2 regions of the Mesorhizobium sp. M8A.F.Ca.ET.021.01.1.1 genome follow, and region 1 is predicted to be linked to the other one. Evidence: riboswitches for the same ligand, from Rfam matches in the RefSeq annotation. Region 1 holds a riboswitch; the other holds the start of a gene.
What was found. Region 1 has a riboswitch for S-adenosylmethionine ahead of EOA36_RS03330 (O-succinylhomoserine sulfhydrylase). Riboswitches for the same ligand answer to the same signal wherever they lie in the genome.
Positions count from the first base shown of each region.

Region 2: another riboswitch for S-adenosylmethionine. It lies ahead of EOA36_RS17065 (homoserine O-acetyltransferase); the one in region 1 lies ahead of EOA36_RS03330 (O-succinylhomoserine sulfhydrylase).

Region 1 covers NZ_RZSJ01000015.1:8,141-15,849, reverse strand. Annotated here, with positions in the region: gene mmsA (multiple monosaccharide ABC transporter ATP-binding protein) at 1-201, shown strand, start outside; gene mmsB (multiple monosaccharide ABC transporter permease) at 198-1,484, shown strand; gene araD1 (AraD1 family protein) at 1,688-2,680, shown strand; gene EOA36_RS03335 (2'-deoxycytidine 5'-triphosphate deaminase) at 2,732-3,826, opposite strand; SAM riboswitch at 3,967-4,044, shown strand; gene EOA36_RS03330 (O-succinylhomoserine sulfhydrylase) at 4,101-5,291, shown strand; gene EOA36_RS03325 (ceramide glucosyltransferase) at 5,319-6,470, opposite strand; gene apaG (Co2+/Mg2+ efflux protein ApaG) at 6,691-7,083, shown strand; gene EOA36_RS03315 (Hsp33 family molecular chaperone) at 7,319-7,709, opposite strand, start outside.
Region 2 covers NZ_RZSJ01000199.1:8-7,716, forward strand. Annotated here, with positions in the region: partial or broken gene EOA36_RS17045 (ABC transporter ATP-binding protein/permease) at 1-469, shown strand, start outside; gene EOA36_RS17050 (DUF1194 domain-containing protein) at 569-1,372, shown strand; gene EOA36_RS17055 (glycosyltransferase family A protein) at 1,437-2,360, opposite strand; gene metW (methionine biosynthesis protein MetW) at 2,679-3,293, opposite strand; gene EOA36_RS17065 (homoserine O-acetyltransferase) at 3,415-4,584, opposite strand; SAM riboswitch at 4,706-4,783, opposite strand; gene hisC (histidinol-phosphate transaminase) at 4,921-6,030, shown strand; gene EOA36_RS17075 (prephenate/arogenate dehydrogenase family protein) at 6,053-6,988, shown strand; gene EOA36_RS17080 (sugar kinase) at 6,985-7,709, opposite strand, start outside.

The sequences.
Region 1 (7,709 bases):
ATCTACACGATCATTGCGCGCCTCGCCGCTGAAGGTAAGGCGATCCTGGTCATCTCGTCGGAAATGCCGGAATTGCTCGGCATCACCGACCGAATCTATGTCATGAACGAAGGGCGCATCGTGGGCGAAATGCCCGCGGCGGACGCGAGCCAGGAAAAAATAATGCGGGCCATCGTTCGTGGAGAAGGAAAAGCAGCATGAGCACCGACAGCGCCCCCGCCCCGCAAGGCAACATCGCCGAAGAACAGCGTCCACGCATCGCCGTCTCGGCGCTGACGACGAACCTGCGCGAATATGGTCTGATTATCGCGCTGATCGTCATCATGCTGTTCTTCCAGTTCACCACGTCGGGAACGCTGTTCAAGCCGGTCAACCTCAGCAACCTGGTGCAGCAGAACTCGTTCATCATCGTGATGGCGCTGGGCATGCTGCTGGTCATCGTTTCGGGCTACATCGACCTCAGCGTCGGGTCGGTCGCCGGTTTCATCGGCGCGCTGGCGGCGAACATGATGGTCATCTGGCAGCTCGGACCGCTCAGCAATCCGCTGGTGGTCTCGATCGTCTGCCTGATCGTGGGCGGCCTGATCGGCGCGGCGCAAGGCTATTGGATCGCCTATCACCGGATACCGAGCTTCATCGTGACGCTGGCGGGCATGCTGATCTTCCGCGGCATCTGCCAGGCGCTGCTGGGCGGCGGCTCCTCGGTGGGTCCGCTTCCGGACGGCTTCAAGGCACTCAGCTCCGGCTTCATTCCTGATGTGATCGGCCCGCTGACGCTGATTGCGCCGACGGTAAACGCGGCCGGCAAGACCATTTTGGGCAGCGGCCTGACGCTGCACATGACGACGGTCGTGCTGGGGCTGATCGCCGTGCTGGCCTATGCCTATTTCGGGGTGAGGACACGGCGCAAACGCGAGCGCCACGGCTATGAGGCCGAGCCCTTCCCCCTGTTCGTCATCAAGACGCTGGTTGCCAGCGCGCTGGCGCTGTTCCTGGTCTATGAATTCGCCAGCTACAGGGGCCTGCCGGTGGTGCTGCTCGTCATGGGCGTGCTGATCTCGCTGTTCGTCTTCGTTACCAAGCGCATGACCATCGGTCGCCGCATCTACGCGATGGGCGGCAACCCCAAGGCAGCGCAATTGTCGGGCATCAACACCGAGCGGCTGACGCTTCTGGTGTTCATCAATATGGGCGTGCTGTCGGCGCTCGGCGGCCTGATCATCGCCGCGCGTCTCGGCCAGGCCGTGCCGGCCGCGGGCCTCGGCAGCGAGCTCGACGTGATCGCGGCCGTCTTCATCGGCGGCGCCTCGGCGATGGGCGGCGTCGGCCAGGTGATCGGCGCGGTGGTCGGCGGCTTCATCATGGGCGTGATGAACAACGGCATGTCGATCATGGGCGTCAACGTCGACTGGCAGCAGGTGGTCAAGGGACTGGTGTTGCTCGGAGCCGTCATCTTCGACGTCTACAACAAGAACAAGGCTTAAGGGCTGGAGGCGAGGACTAGGAGGCATACGGGTTCTAGATCGCGAAGCTGCCGGCAGCCCGTCGGCACCAAGAAGTCCGGGGAAGGACCAGGCTCGCGAACGCAATCCGGACGAAGCGTTTCAACCGTGGCGCGTTTCCGCGCCGCGCCGGTCAGGATTTTGCCGATGGCAGCCGGACACGGAAAAATGAGAGAGGACTGATCATGCTGATCTCGCAGATTCTCGACGACGCCGAGACGATCCGTGTCGTTGCCCGCAGCGGCGGGAAGACCCGGATCATCAACGGCGCGCGCAGCGTCTATTCGCTGGCGATGGAGGCCGCCCGCACCGGTGTCGGCCTGGCCGCCCTGATCGAACGCAAGGGACTTGGCGAGACGGTCGATCTCGACGCCGCCTACAAGAGGGGACGGCTCCTGTCGCCGATCAATCACCCCGACCCGGCGCATCTGCACCTGACCGGCACGGGGCTGACGCATCTCGGGTCGGCCGCGACGCGCGATTCCATGCACAAGAAGCTCAGCACCGACGGCGAGGAGCAGCTCACCGATTCGATGAAGATGTTCCGCATGGGGCTGGAAGGCGGCAAACCCGCCAAAGGCCAGGTCGGCGTACAGCCGGAATGGTTCTACAAGGGCAACGGCACCATGGCGGTCGCGCCTGGCGCGGCGCTGATGTCGCCGGCCTTTGCCAAGGATGCCGGCGAAGAACCCGAGGTCGCCGGGATCTATGTCATCGGCGACGACGGCGCGCCGTTCCGCGTCGGCTTCACGCTGTCGAACGAATTCTCGGACCATGTGACCGAGCGCGTGAACTATCTCTTCCTCGCCCACTCCAAGCTGCGCAATGCCTCGTTCGGGCCGGAAATCCTGATCGGAGACCTGCCTTCGGACATCCGCGGCACGTCGCGCATCCTGCGAGACGGCAAGACATTGTGGGAGAAGCCGTTCCTGTCGGGCGAAACGAACATGTCGCACACCATCGCCAATCTCGAACACCACCACTTCAAATATTCGGCCTTCCGCCAGCCGGGCGACGTGCATGTGCATATGTTCGGCACCGCGACGCTATCCTTCGCCGACGGCATCAACACGGAAGCAGGCGACGTGTTCGAGATCGAGGCAGGGGATTTCGGCCTGCCGCTGCGCAACCCGCTGGAAATCGAAAAGCCGGTGAAGGTGGCGGTGAAGGCGCTGTAAAAGCCACGAGGGCGTCATCCCCCTCTCGTGGGGAGATCGGCAGCTTCGACCTTAGCGCACCGCGCGGAAATGCTTTGAGAGCTTGAGGCCTTGCGCCTGGTAGTTCGAGCCCAGGTCGGTGCCGTAAAGCGCCCGCGGCCGCTTCAGCATGTGCTCGTAGACCAGCCGGCCGACGATCTGGCCATGGTCGAGGATGAACGGGACTTCGTGGCTGCGCACTTCGAGCACCGCCCGGCTGCCGGTGCCGCCGGACGCCGAATGGCCGAACCCCGGATCGAAAAAGCCGGCATAGTGGACACGGAACTCGCCGACCAGCGGATCGAAGGGCGTCATCTCGGCGGCGTAGAGCGGCGGCACATGCACCGCCTCCTGGCTGACGAGGATGTAGAACTCGTCGGGATCGAGCACCAGTTCGCCGGCGCCGCTCTTATGGATCGGCTCCCAGAAATCGAGGACATCCTGGGCGGCACGCTTGTCGACATCGACGAGCCCGGTGTGGTGCTTGCCGCGATAGCCAACCACCCCATCCTTGTCGCCATTGAGATCGATCGACAACGCGATGCCGCCACCGGAAATGTTGGGCGGATCGGTGGCGACCAGCATCTCGGCGTTGTGCAATTCATGCAGCTCAGCCTCCGAGAGCAGTGCATTGCCGGTGCGGAAGCGGATCTGCGACAGGCGCGAACCGGTGCGCGCAATGATCGGGAAGGTGCGCGGGCTGACTTCGAGATAGAGCGGACCGTGATAGCCGGCGGCGATCTTGTCGAACTCGTGGCCGCGATCGGTCATGACGCGGGTGAAGATGTCTAGGCGCCCGGTCGAGCTCTTCGGATTGGCCGACGCCGAAATATCAGCCGGCAGGGCCAGACTTTCGAGCAGCGGCACAATATAGACGCAGCCGGTTTCGAGAACCGCGCCTTCGGTCAGATTAATCTCGTGGAGTTGCAGCCGATCGAGCTTTTCCGAGACCTTGTGGTTGGGGCCGGGCAGGAACGAGGCGCGCACCCGCCAGGCCTTTTTCCCCAATCTGAGATCAAGGCTCGCCGGCTGGATCTGATCGGCATCGAGCGCGCGCGGCGACTTCAGCGCGCCGGACTTGAACAGCGCCGAAATGTCCTGATCGGGAAGAATGCCTGTCTGCCGCAAAGTCTGGCTCCGCCCAAGACTGGTCTCTTTTGGTGCAGGTTCTTGCCGCAAAACCACTGGGCACTTTTGCGGAACCTGCCTTGGTACAAACCTCTTAATGAAGCCGGCAATTGACGCAAGCGTGGCGCGGGTCTAAAGGGTCGTTATCCCGTGGTGATTTGGCCGGTCGGCTTGCAGCCACGTTAAACAAGTCGCTAAAGGACCGTCGGGCCGCAAGGCCGTATGGACCGGTTGCGACTTTCGCGGCCGGTTTTTTTGTGTCTGGAACAAAGCGATGAGCACCAAGAAGCGCAACTGGAAACCTCAGACGGCACTCGTGCATGGCGGAACCTTGCGTTCCCAATTCGGCGAAACCGCCGAGGCGATGTACCTGACCCAGGGCTATGTCTATAAAACCGCCCAGGCGGCGGAAGCCCGCTTCAAGGGCGAAGAGCCTGGCTTCATCTATTCGCGTTACGCCAACCCGACCGTCGACATGTTCGAAAAGCGCATGTGCGCTCTCGAAGGCGCCGAGGACGCGCGCGCCACGGCGTCGGGCATGGCGGCGGTGACCGCGGCCCTTCTGTGCAGCGTCAAGGCCGGCGATCATATCATTGCGGCGCGCGCGCTGTTCGGCTCCTGTCGCTGGGTGGTCGAGACGCTGGCGCCGCGCTATGGCATCGAGGCGACCTTGGTCGACGGCACCGATATCGCCAATTGGGAAAAGGCGGTCAGGCCGAACACCAAGCTGTTCTTCCTGGAAAGCCCGACCAATCCGACGCTGGAAGTCGTCGACATATCAGCCGTCGCCTCGCTTGCCAATTCGATCGGCGCGCGGCTTGTCGTCGACAATGTCTTCGCCACGCCGCTGCAGCAGAAGCCGTTGCAGCTTGGTGCGCACATCGTCGTCTACTCGGCCACCAAGCATATTGACGGCCAGGGCCGTTGCCTCGGCGGCGTCATCCTGTCGGACAAGAAGTGGATCGACGAAAACCTGCACGACTATTTCCGCCACACCGGCCCCAGCCTGTCGCCGTTCAATGCCTGGACCTTGCTGAAGGGGCTCGAGACGCTGCCGCTGCGCGTGCGCCAGCAGACGGAAAGCGCCGGCAGGATCGCCGACTTCCTGGCCGAGCAGCCGCAGATCGCCCGCGTCATCTATCCCGGCCGCGCCGACCATCCGCAGGCCGCCATCGTCAAGAAGCAGATGTCGGGCGGCTCGACGCTGATCTGCCTCGACGTCAAGGGCGGCAAGCCGGCGGCCTTCGCGCTGCAGAACGCCCTCGACATCGTGCTGATCTCGAACAATCTCGGCGATGCCAAGAGCCTGATCACCCATCCGGCGACGACGACGCACAAGAACCTGAGCGACGAGGCCCGCGCCGAACTCGGCATCGGGCCAGGGACGCTCAGGCTGTCGGTCGGCCTGGAGGACGCCGACGACCTGCTGGAAGACATCGCGCAGGCGCTGAAGGCCGCCAAATAGGCTGTTTGGGAGCGTCGGTCGCGGCGATCAGGCGCGCGACGGCGTCTCCTCCAGTTCGGCCGCCTTGGTGCGGATGGTCATTGCGTTGCCGCGCCAGTCGACGGCGCCGCCGAGCCAGCCGCGCGCCCAGAGGGTTGGGAGCATCACGTCCCGCGCCATCATGGCCGCGACCATGCGCGGCGACAGGTACCAGCCCTTGGACAAGGCCAGTGCGCACTCCGGAAGGTAGAAGGCCGCCAACACGGCAATCGCGGTTGCCCAGAGGCTGATGCCGGCGCTCGCCGCAGCAACCAGGGCAAGCGCGAGAGGCACCGCCGCGCCGGTCAGGATTTCGGGCGCGAAGAACAGCGGGAAGGTGACGCGGCGCAGGCGCGCCCAGCGGGCCTGACGCGACCAGATCTCGCCAAGCGTGCGCTGGCCGAGCGGCTGCTCGAAGGGCGCGGCAACGAGATTGACGCGCAAGCCGAGGCCGTTCACCAGCTTGGTGGCGGCAGCGTCCTCGGCGATCTCGGCGGCCAGCGCCCGAATGCCGCCATTGGCATTCAGCATCGGCTTGTTCCACAGCATGCTCTTGCCCTGGGCAAAGCCGAGGCCGAGCGCCTCGCCGGCATACTGCCAGCGGGCCTGCAATGTGTTAAGGAAGGCGCATTCGACATCAGCCCAGAAACCCTCGGGCCGCGAGCCGATCGGCGTCGAGCAGACAAGGCCGGTGTCGGGCCGCCATGCCGCCATCATGTGCTCGACATAGTCCCTCGGCATCAGGACGTTGGAATCGGCAAGGATGACCCAGTTGTGGCGTGCCGCTTCCCAACCCTTGACGCAATTGTTGAGCTTTGGATTGGCGCTGACGCGGTCGTCACCGATCAGCAGCCGGGCCGGCACCTTGGGAAACCGGGCAATCGCCCTGTTTATCAGTTTGACCACCGGATCGTCGGGATGGGCGACGCAGAAGATCAGTTCGTAGCGTGGCCAGTCGAGGGCGAAGGCGCGTTCCAGCGTCTCATGCGTGAACGGCTCGACGCCCCGCGACGGGACGACGATCGAGACCGGTTGCGGCTTGCCGGCTGGCGGGGCGATCGTGTTGCGCCGTTTCAGCTGTGAAGCGGCGAGCGAAATGCTGGCGGCGTTTGAAAGGATGAGTGCGGTCGAAAGCGAGGCGGCTATGAAGGTGAGTTCCATCGAGATCTGGTCACTCCGGAAAGGCGGCCGGCATCGTGGCCGTTTTCAACAGTTCGACAGAGCGCCGAGTCGCCCGGTTCGTGCACACCACCATTGTCGTGTGTCACTTAAATGACATTCTTTGCCGGCACCTGCGGTTCAAGGTCAGCCGCGACAAGACGCGCACGTTGACCTGCTCACCGGGAGCGCTGAAAGTCATCGGGTTGTTTTGGAGCCGCTCATGTACCGCGCCGTGACGCGCAACATCGAAGTGCAGGTCAGGCCGTTCTATCTCGAGGACCGTTCGGATCCCTCGGAGAACCGCTATGTCTGGGGCTATCAGATAACGATCGACAACCAGTCGGACGAGTTCGTGCAGTTGTTGTCGCGCTATTGGCACATCACCGATGGCGCCGGCCGGGTCGAGGAAGTGCGCGGGCCGGGCGTTGTCGGCGACCAGCCGGAACTCAATCCCGGCGACAGCTATCAATACACGTCCGGCTGCCCGCTCTCGACACCGTCCGGGATCATGGTCGGACGCTACACGATGCGCAACAAGCGCGGCGAGACCTTCGACATCGCCATCCCCGCCTTCTCGCTCGATCTGCCGGGGACAAGGCGCACGGTGAATTAGCGTCTTTTCTCCCGTCACTATACGGGGGAGTTGAGGAATGGTCCGCGAAGCGGACGAAAAGCCAATTGCTTGGCTTTTCGAGTGACGACCGTCCGGCAGGACAATGAGGGCAGCGCCGAGCTTGCGAGAATTTCTTCAGATAGAGCCAAGGAGCTCCTGTACTAACGCTGGCGCTGCCCCTCATCCGCCTGCCGGCACCTTCTCCCCGTATAGTGACGGGGAGAAGGGACTAGCTTTACTGAGCCGCAAACTCGGCCGGATCGAAGTCGTACTGGGTCGAGCAGAACTCGCAGGCGACGTGGATGCCGCCATCCTCGGTGCTGTCCTTGATCTCCTGCGCGGAGAAGCCTTCGAGGATATCGCGGATCTTGTCCCTGGAGCACGAGCACTGGTCGGTGACCGGGACGCCGCCGAAGACGCGCACGCCATGCTCGTGGAACAAGCGATAGAGCAGCCGCTCGGCGCCGATGGTCGGGTCGATCAGCTCGGTCGGCTCGATGGTGCCCAGCAAGGCGAGGAGTTCCTGCCAGGAATTATCGGCCGGATCGTGGACTTCCTCGCGCGGATCGCCATCGCCACCCGGCAGGTCCGGGACGCGCATGCGCTCGGGCGATTGCGGCAGGAAC
Region 2 (7,709 bases), on a different contig from region 1:
GCCCCGTGTCCCTTCCTTCCCCGCCGGTACGCTGCGCGAGGTGCTTGACCATCCCTATGGTGTCGCTCCGGCAAGCGATGCCGATATTTCGGCGGTGCTTGCCGAAGTCGGCCTCGAGCGGCTGTCATCCTCGCTCGACCGGTCGGCCCGCTGGGAGCGTGAGTTGGGCGATGACGAACAGCGATCGCTCGCCTTCGCCAGGCTTGCCTTGCGGAAGCCGAAATGGGTGATCATCGATGAAGCGATGGATGCGTTCGACGGCCCGTCGCTGAGGCGTGTGCTGTCGCTCATGGATAAGCATCTGAAAGGTGCCGCGATCATCAATATCGGGCGCGGCCTGCACAACAATCAGTTCTTCCCGCGTTCCCTGACGATCGTGAAGGATACCGGCGTGCCCCCGCTGAAACCCGCCCGTGTCAGGGCGGGCGCCATCGAACCGCCGCCAGTCGCCGCTCGGCGCAAGACATAGAACGGCCGGCATTCGGACTGGGCGGCCACGCCTGCCACAAGCTTTATTTCGCCGTGATCGCGAGCGAATGTCGCGATCGAAACATCGCTCGTGCTGGCCATGCTTGAGATAATGAGCCTGCTTGCCTGCTTGGCTTGCGCCGAGGCCGCTCCGGTTCCTTCGGCGCCAAATACGCTGGCCGTCGACGTCGAACTGGTGCTGGCGGTCGATATCTCGCTGTCGATGGACGAAACCGAGTTCGCCCTTCAACGCGCCGGCTATGTCGAGGCGCTGCGGCACGCCGATTTCATCCAGGCGGTCCGTTCCGGCCATACTGGGCGCATTGCGCTCGCCTATTTCGAGTGGGCCGGCACGGTGCGCGATGACGCGGTCATCGGCTGGCAGATCATCGACAGTGCGCAGAGCGCCAACAGCTTTGCCGACAAGCTTGCGGCCCGCCCTTTCCGGAGTTTCCGCGGTACCTCGATTTCGAGCGCGCTTGCTTTCGGCGCCGAGCTTTTCGACGGCACCAATTTCGCGAGCGAACGCAGCGTCATCGACATATCTGGCGACGGCCCCAACAATATCGGGCCGCCGGTCACTGTGACGCGCGATGCGGCCATTGCCAAGGGCATCGTCATCAACGGCCTGCCGATCCTGATCAAGCCATCACCGACCTTCAGCCATCTCGATCAGTATTATGCGCAGTGCGTGACCGGCGGACCTGGTTCCTTCGTGCTGCCGATCCATGCGGCCGCCGAATTCTCAACGGCGATCCGGCGCAAGCTGGTTCTCGAAGTCAGCGGCATTCAGGACAAGCCCAAAATCATGCCCGCCGAGATGGACGCGCCGATCGACTGCCTTCTGGGAGAACGGGACAGGCGGTTCCTGTCGGATCCCTATTTCCCGGAACTGGACCGATAGGCCTGGCCTTGGGCCAGGCAGTCCCCTGCAACGCGCCGTACTCGATCGCTGAGCTGCCGCCAGGTCAGGCCGGTGGAATTCCAAACTTCCCGCGAACCTCGTCGTAGAGGCCGCGCCGCCAGCGGCGGCCGTAGAGATAACCGGCGATCAGTTCCGGCAATGAATAACCAAGCGCGTCGGACGAGCGGTTGGCCATGTATCCAGCAAATGCCTGTGGTATCCGCCCCCGGAGAATATCGGCGATGATCTGCCGCGTGATCATAAAGGGTGGGACATGGGGGTAAGAGCGAGCGATGTGCGGGTGCTTACTCATCAGGATCGCATAGGCTTCGATATAGCCGTCCCGGCGGCCCGAAATCGAGTTCTGCGAATTGTGCTTCGTCCAGTCGATATCTTCCGATAATTGCGCGCCGAAGCGCTGTGCGAAGCGCAGCAGAAGCTCCCGGTCCTGCATCCGGGGAATGTCGCTGTCATAGCCGCCGATGGCCAGCAAGGCTTCCCGCCTCGCCGTTATCGCCGACCCGGCGATGAAGGCCGTCTGCGCAACCACCGCCCGCTCCAGCATCGCCGGATTGAGGAAAGCACGGCGGTTGACGCAGGCGGTGCCACGGCCAGCCTTCACCGAGACATATGAGGAGAGCAGGACTCCGAGCGCCGGATTGTCGTCGAACCATGCCAGCGTCCGTTCGAGCCGGTGTGGCAGGAAGAGATCGTCCGAATCAAGAAAAGTCACCACGGGCGCCCTCGCCAGCTCGATGCCGGCATTCCTGGCGGCATTGGCGCCGCGCCATTTCGCGCCGACATAGATCAGCCGAGGGTCGCGAATGCGCGCAAGCGCCGCTTCCGTCCCGTCGGTCGAGCCATCGTCGACGACGATATGCTCAAACCGCGCCATGCTCTGAGAAAGCACGCTTTCCACCGCGCGGAGCACCGTTTCGCGCCGGTTGTGAGTCGGGGTGATGACCGTGATGAGGGGCAAATGCTCCACGTCAGCTGTTTCCAGCGCGAAAATGCACTTTCCGATAGCTCTTCAGGATGGTTGAATGGATCGGACTTCCCCCTGGCTGGCCCTCATCGGGATTAAGTGCGACGCTACAAAAAACAACCTGTTATGTCACCCATTGTGCCGTCGTTCTGACGACAAGGGAATGGTGAATTCCGGCGCCTAGCGCTTCAACCGCAACACTTTTGCCACCGCTGGAATTGGCGGAAGCTCTTGGCGGTTGCGTCCATGTGGTGTTGGCCGACGGCGTGGAACATCCGCACAAGCCCACGGATATCCTCGCGTAGGAGGCCGACGGCAGCCTTATCGCTTCAACAAAAACACCGCCTGCTGGCCAAAGAAATTCCAGAACCACCAGGGCATCGACAGGCCGATCTTCTGGCCGTTGGCGTCGAGCGCGGTCGCCTTTTCCACCGTCGCGCCAAGCTCCTCGCACAGATTGACGAAGTCGCGGATGGTGCAGAAGTGGATGTTGGGCGTGTCGTACCAGGAGTAGGGCAGATCCTTGGTCACCGGCATGCGGCCCTTGACGAACAGCGACAGGCGCACCCGCCAATGGCCGAAATTGGGGAAGGACACGATCGCCCGATTGCCGATCCGGAGCAGTTCGTCGAGCACCAGCTTCGGGTTGCGGGTGGCCTGCAGGGTCTGCGACAGGACGACGAAGTCAAAACCCTTGTCGGGATAGAATTCGAGATCCTTGTCGGCATCGCCCTGGATGACCGAGAGGCCGCGCGCCACGCATTCGTTGACGCCGCGCTGCGAAAGCTCAAGGCCGCGACCGTCGACCTGCTTGGTTTCCTGCAGCAATTCGAGCAGCGAGCCGTCGCCGGAGCCTACGTCAAGCACGCGCGATTGCGGCGGGATGAGGTTGGCGACGACCTCAAGGTCGACACGCTGGCTGCCATTGACGCTCATGGCTTCGCCTCCTGAGTGGCGCATGACGATGGTCCGAAAAGTCCGCAATTTTTCTGGGTCATGGCTTCGCCTTTCCGTCTGACGCATGACCGTGGTCCGAAAAGTCTGCAACATTTCGGGGTCATGCGCCGAGCCCCCTGGCGCGCGCGGCCGAACCGATAAAGCCGTTGATGGCGGCAAACAGTTCCGGTTCGTCGAGCAGGAAGGCGTCGTGGCCGCGGTCGGTCTCGATCTCGACGAAGGAAACCGAGGCACCGGCGGCGTTGAGCGCGTGCACGATCGAGCGGCTCTCTTCGGTCGGGAACAGCCAATCCGACGTGAAGGACACCAGGCAGAAGCGGGTCTTCGTGCCGGCAAAGGCGTCCGCCAGCCGGCCGCCATGGTCGGCGGCAAGGTCGAAATAATCCATCGACCGTGTCATGTAGAGGTAGGAGTTGGCGTCGAAGCGGTCGACGAAGGTCATGCCCTGGTGGCGCAGATAGCTCTCGATTTGGAAATCGGCATCGAAGCCGAAGGTCAGCGCTTCGCGGTCCTGCAGGGTGCGGCCGAATTTGCGGTGCAGGGCGGCTTCCGACAGATAGGTGATGTGGGCGGCCATGCGCGCCACCGCCAACCCCTTTTCCGGGCGCTTGCCGTGCTCGAAATATTTGCCGCCATGCCAGTCCGGATCGGCCATCACGGCCTGCCGCCCGACCTCGTGGAAGGCGATGTTCTGTGACGAATGGCGTGCGCCGGTGGCGATCGGCAGTGCCGAGAACACCCGCTCGGGATAGCTCGACGCCCATTGCAGCACCTGCATGCCGCCCATCGAACCGCCCAGCACGCAGAAAAGCTTCTCGATGCCGAAATGGTCGACCAGCATCTGCTGCGCACGCACCATGTCGCGGATGGTGATGACAGGGAGGTCGAGCCCATAGGGCTTTCCCGTGGCGGGGGTGGTCGAAGCCGGCCCGGTGGGACCAAGGCAGCCGCCGATAACGTTGGAACAGATGACGAAGAAACGGTTGGTGTCGATGATCTTGCCGGGGCCGATCAGCACTTCCCACCAGCCTGGCTTGCCGGTCACCGGATTGGTGTTGGCGACATGCTGGTCGCCGGTCAGTGCATGGCAGACGAGGATGGCATTGGAACGGGCATCGTTCAGAACGCCATAGGTCTGATAGGCGATCTGGAACGGCGACAGCACCGTGCCGGCATCGAGCTTGAGCGGCTTGTCGGGTCCGAAACGCAACACCAGGCTCGACGGATTGTCGACCTCGTTGTTGGTCCTTGCTGCGCGCAGAGCGGCCATTCCTAATCTCTCTTGCTGCATCGTTTCTTGCGAAAATCTCCGCTGATTTTCGCGGCGCCGATGCGGTCGTCCGGGCCGGTAGCGGACAATAAAAAACCGGCATTGCCTTCGCAAAGCCGGTTACGTCACGCAAACGGCCCTTTAGCGAATTGTTTAACGTGGCTGCAAGCCGACCGGCCAAATCACCACGGAACTGTCACCGCCCTTCTAGACCCCGCCCGCCTCGCCGTCAATGGCGGCGGCTGGCACTAGTGCCGCCTCTCGACATTGCCGGCCATGGCTTGTATTTCCGCAGCGGCTTCCGGATGGAGGCATTTTCGACGGATTTTGCAAGACATGAACCAGACACCGGATCAGGCACGTCCAACCCCCCGCGCGGGCATCATGGACATAGACGCCTATGTGCCCGGCAAGAGCACGGCGCCGGCCGGGGTCGCCAAGGTCTACAAGTTGTCGTCGAACGAGAACCCGCTTGGGCCGTCGCCGAAGGCGATCGAGGCCGCGCGTGAGGTCGCCGGCAAACTCGACATCTATCCCGACGGCACCGCCAGGCGGTTGCGCGAGGCGATCGCCGAGGTGCATGGCCTCAACGCGCAGAACATCATCTGCTCCAACGGTTCCGACGAGATCCTTGGCCTGTTGGCACAGACCTATCTCGCGCCCGGCGACGAGGCCATGTTCACCGAACACGCCTTCATGGTCTACAAGATCTACATCCAGTCGGCCGGCGCCACCCCGGTCGTGGTCAAGGAGACCGACGAGCGCGCCGACATCGATGCGATGCTGGCGGCTGTGACGCCGCGCACGAAAATCGTGTTCCTGGCCAATCCCAACAATCCGACCGGCACCTATGTGCCGTTCCAGGAGGTGCGTCGCCTGCATGCCGGACTGCCGAAAAACGTGCTGCTGGTGCTGGACGCGGCCTATGCCGAATATGTCCGCCGCAACGATTACGAAGCCGGCATCGAGCTGGCCGGCAGCGCCGAGAACGTGGTGATGACCCGCACCTTCTCCAAGATCGGTCTCGGCGGAGCGCGTATCGGCTGGATGTATGGTCCGATGCACATTGTCGATGCGATCAACCGCGTGCGCGGCCCCTTCAACGTCAATGCGACCGCGATCGAGGCCGGCATCGCCGCGATCCGCGACCGCGCCCATGTCGAGCGCAGCGTGGCGCATAACGAGACCTGGCTCGCCTGGCTGAGCGAGGAGATGACTGGACTCGGACTGCGCGTGACGCCCAGCGTCGGCAATTTCCTGCTCATTCATTTTCCCGACGACCAGAGGCATTCGGCGGCTGCGGCGGATGATTATCTGAGCGCGCGCGGCTATATTCTGCGGCGCGTTTCAGGCTACGGCTTTCCCAACGCGCTGCGAATGACCGTCGGTACCGAAGAGGCCAATCGCGGCGTTGTCGCCGCGCTCAAGACATTCCTGAAAAGCTAGAACGCCTGAAAAGTTACACACCATGGCATCACCGATGTTCGAAAAAATCGCGCTGGTCGGCATCGGCCTGATCGGCTCGTCGCTGGCCCGCGTCATTCGCCGCGAAGGCCTGGCTCGCCATGTCGCGATCTCGACGCGCAGTGTGGCAACGCTCAAGCGAGCCGAGGAACTGGGACTAGGCGATTCCTACACCACCGATTCCAGGGAAGCTGTGCGTGATGCCGATCTGGTCATCGTCTCGGTGCCGGTGGGCTCATCCGGTGCGGTGGCGCAGGAGATTGCGCCGGCGCTAAAAAAAGGTGCGATCCTCACCGATGTCGGCTCAACCAAGGCCTCAGTCATCGCGCAGATGCAGCCGCATGTGCCTGAGGGCGTCCATTTCATTCCCGGCCATCCGCTGGCGGGTACCGAAAAATCCGGCCCGGATGCCGGATTTGCCGACCTGTTCGACAATCGCTGGTGCATCTTCACGCCGGTGCCGGGCACCGATCCGGAGGCGCTGGAACGGCTGTCGGAATTCTGGCGCCGCTGCGGCGCCAACATCGACACGATGGATCCGCAGCATCACGACATGACGCTGGCCATCGTCTCGCATCTGCCGCACATCATCGCCTACAACATCGTCGGCACCGCCGACGACCTGGAATCGGTGACCAAGACGGAAGTGATCAAATATTCCGCCTCCGGCTTTCGCGATTTCACGCGTCTGGCCGCCTCCGATCCGACCATGTGGCGGGACGTGTGCCTGCACAACAAGGATGCCATCCTGGAAATGCTGGCGCGCTTCTCGGAAGATCTGGCGTTCCTGCAGCGCGCGATCCGCTGGGGCGATGGCGACAAACTCTTCGACCTGTTCACCCGCACCCGCGCCGTGCGCCGCTCGATCATCGAGGCGGGCCAGGATATCGACGCGCCGGACTTTGGCCGCCAGGCGGTCGAGCATCCGGCAAAGAGCTAAGCTGTTTCAGGCCAGGTCGCTGCCATCATGGCGAGCGTTTCCGCCCGATCCGGCGCGCCCAGCCTGCCGCCGAAGCGCAGGCATTTGAGCGCGGCGGCGGCACTCGCAAAGCGCAGTGCGTGCTCGATCGCCATGGCTTCCGCCAGCCCAACGGCAAAGGCGCCATGAAAGACATCGCCGGCGGCCAGCGTGTCGACCGCCTTGATCCTCGGCGCCTCGACATGGCGGGATGATCCGGCGCTTCGATCGAACCACCAGGTACCCGCCGCGCCGCCGGTGACCGCGACGAAGGCGTCGGTGCTGGAGGCGAGATCCTCGCAAGCGGTCTCCAGATCCAACGCGTGGCCGCAGATGATACGCACTGCCGGTTCGGAGGCGACGATGTGCGAGGCCAGCGGCAACAGTTGCTCCAGCACCGCCAGCGGCGCGGTATCGGCATCGAGGATAGCCGGCCTGCCCGCGGCGCGCGCCGCGTTCAGGGCAAGTGCCGCTGCACCCGGCCAGCGCACGTCGGCCAGCACGGCATCGAACGCCGTGATGTCGGGAAACGGCAAGGCTTCGGGATCAGCCTGCGCGCGCGTGTCGTAGAACGGCACGATGATACGCTCGCCATGCGCATCGACCAGGATCGAGGCCAGCGCCGAGCGTGCGCCGCTGACGCGGCGCACATGGCTGCAATCGACGCCCTCGGCCTCGATTCCAGCGATCAGCTGATCGCCGA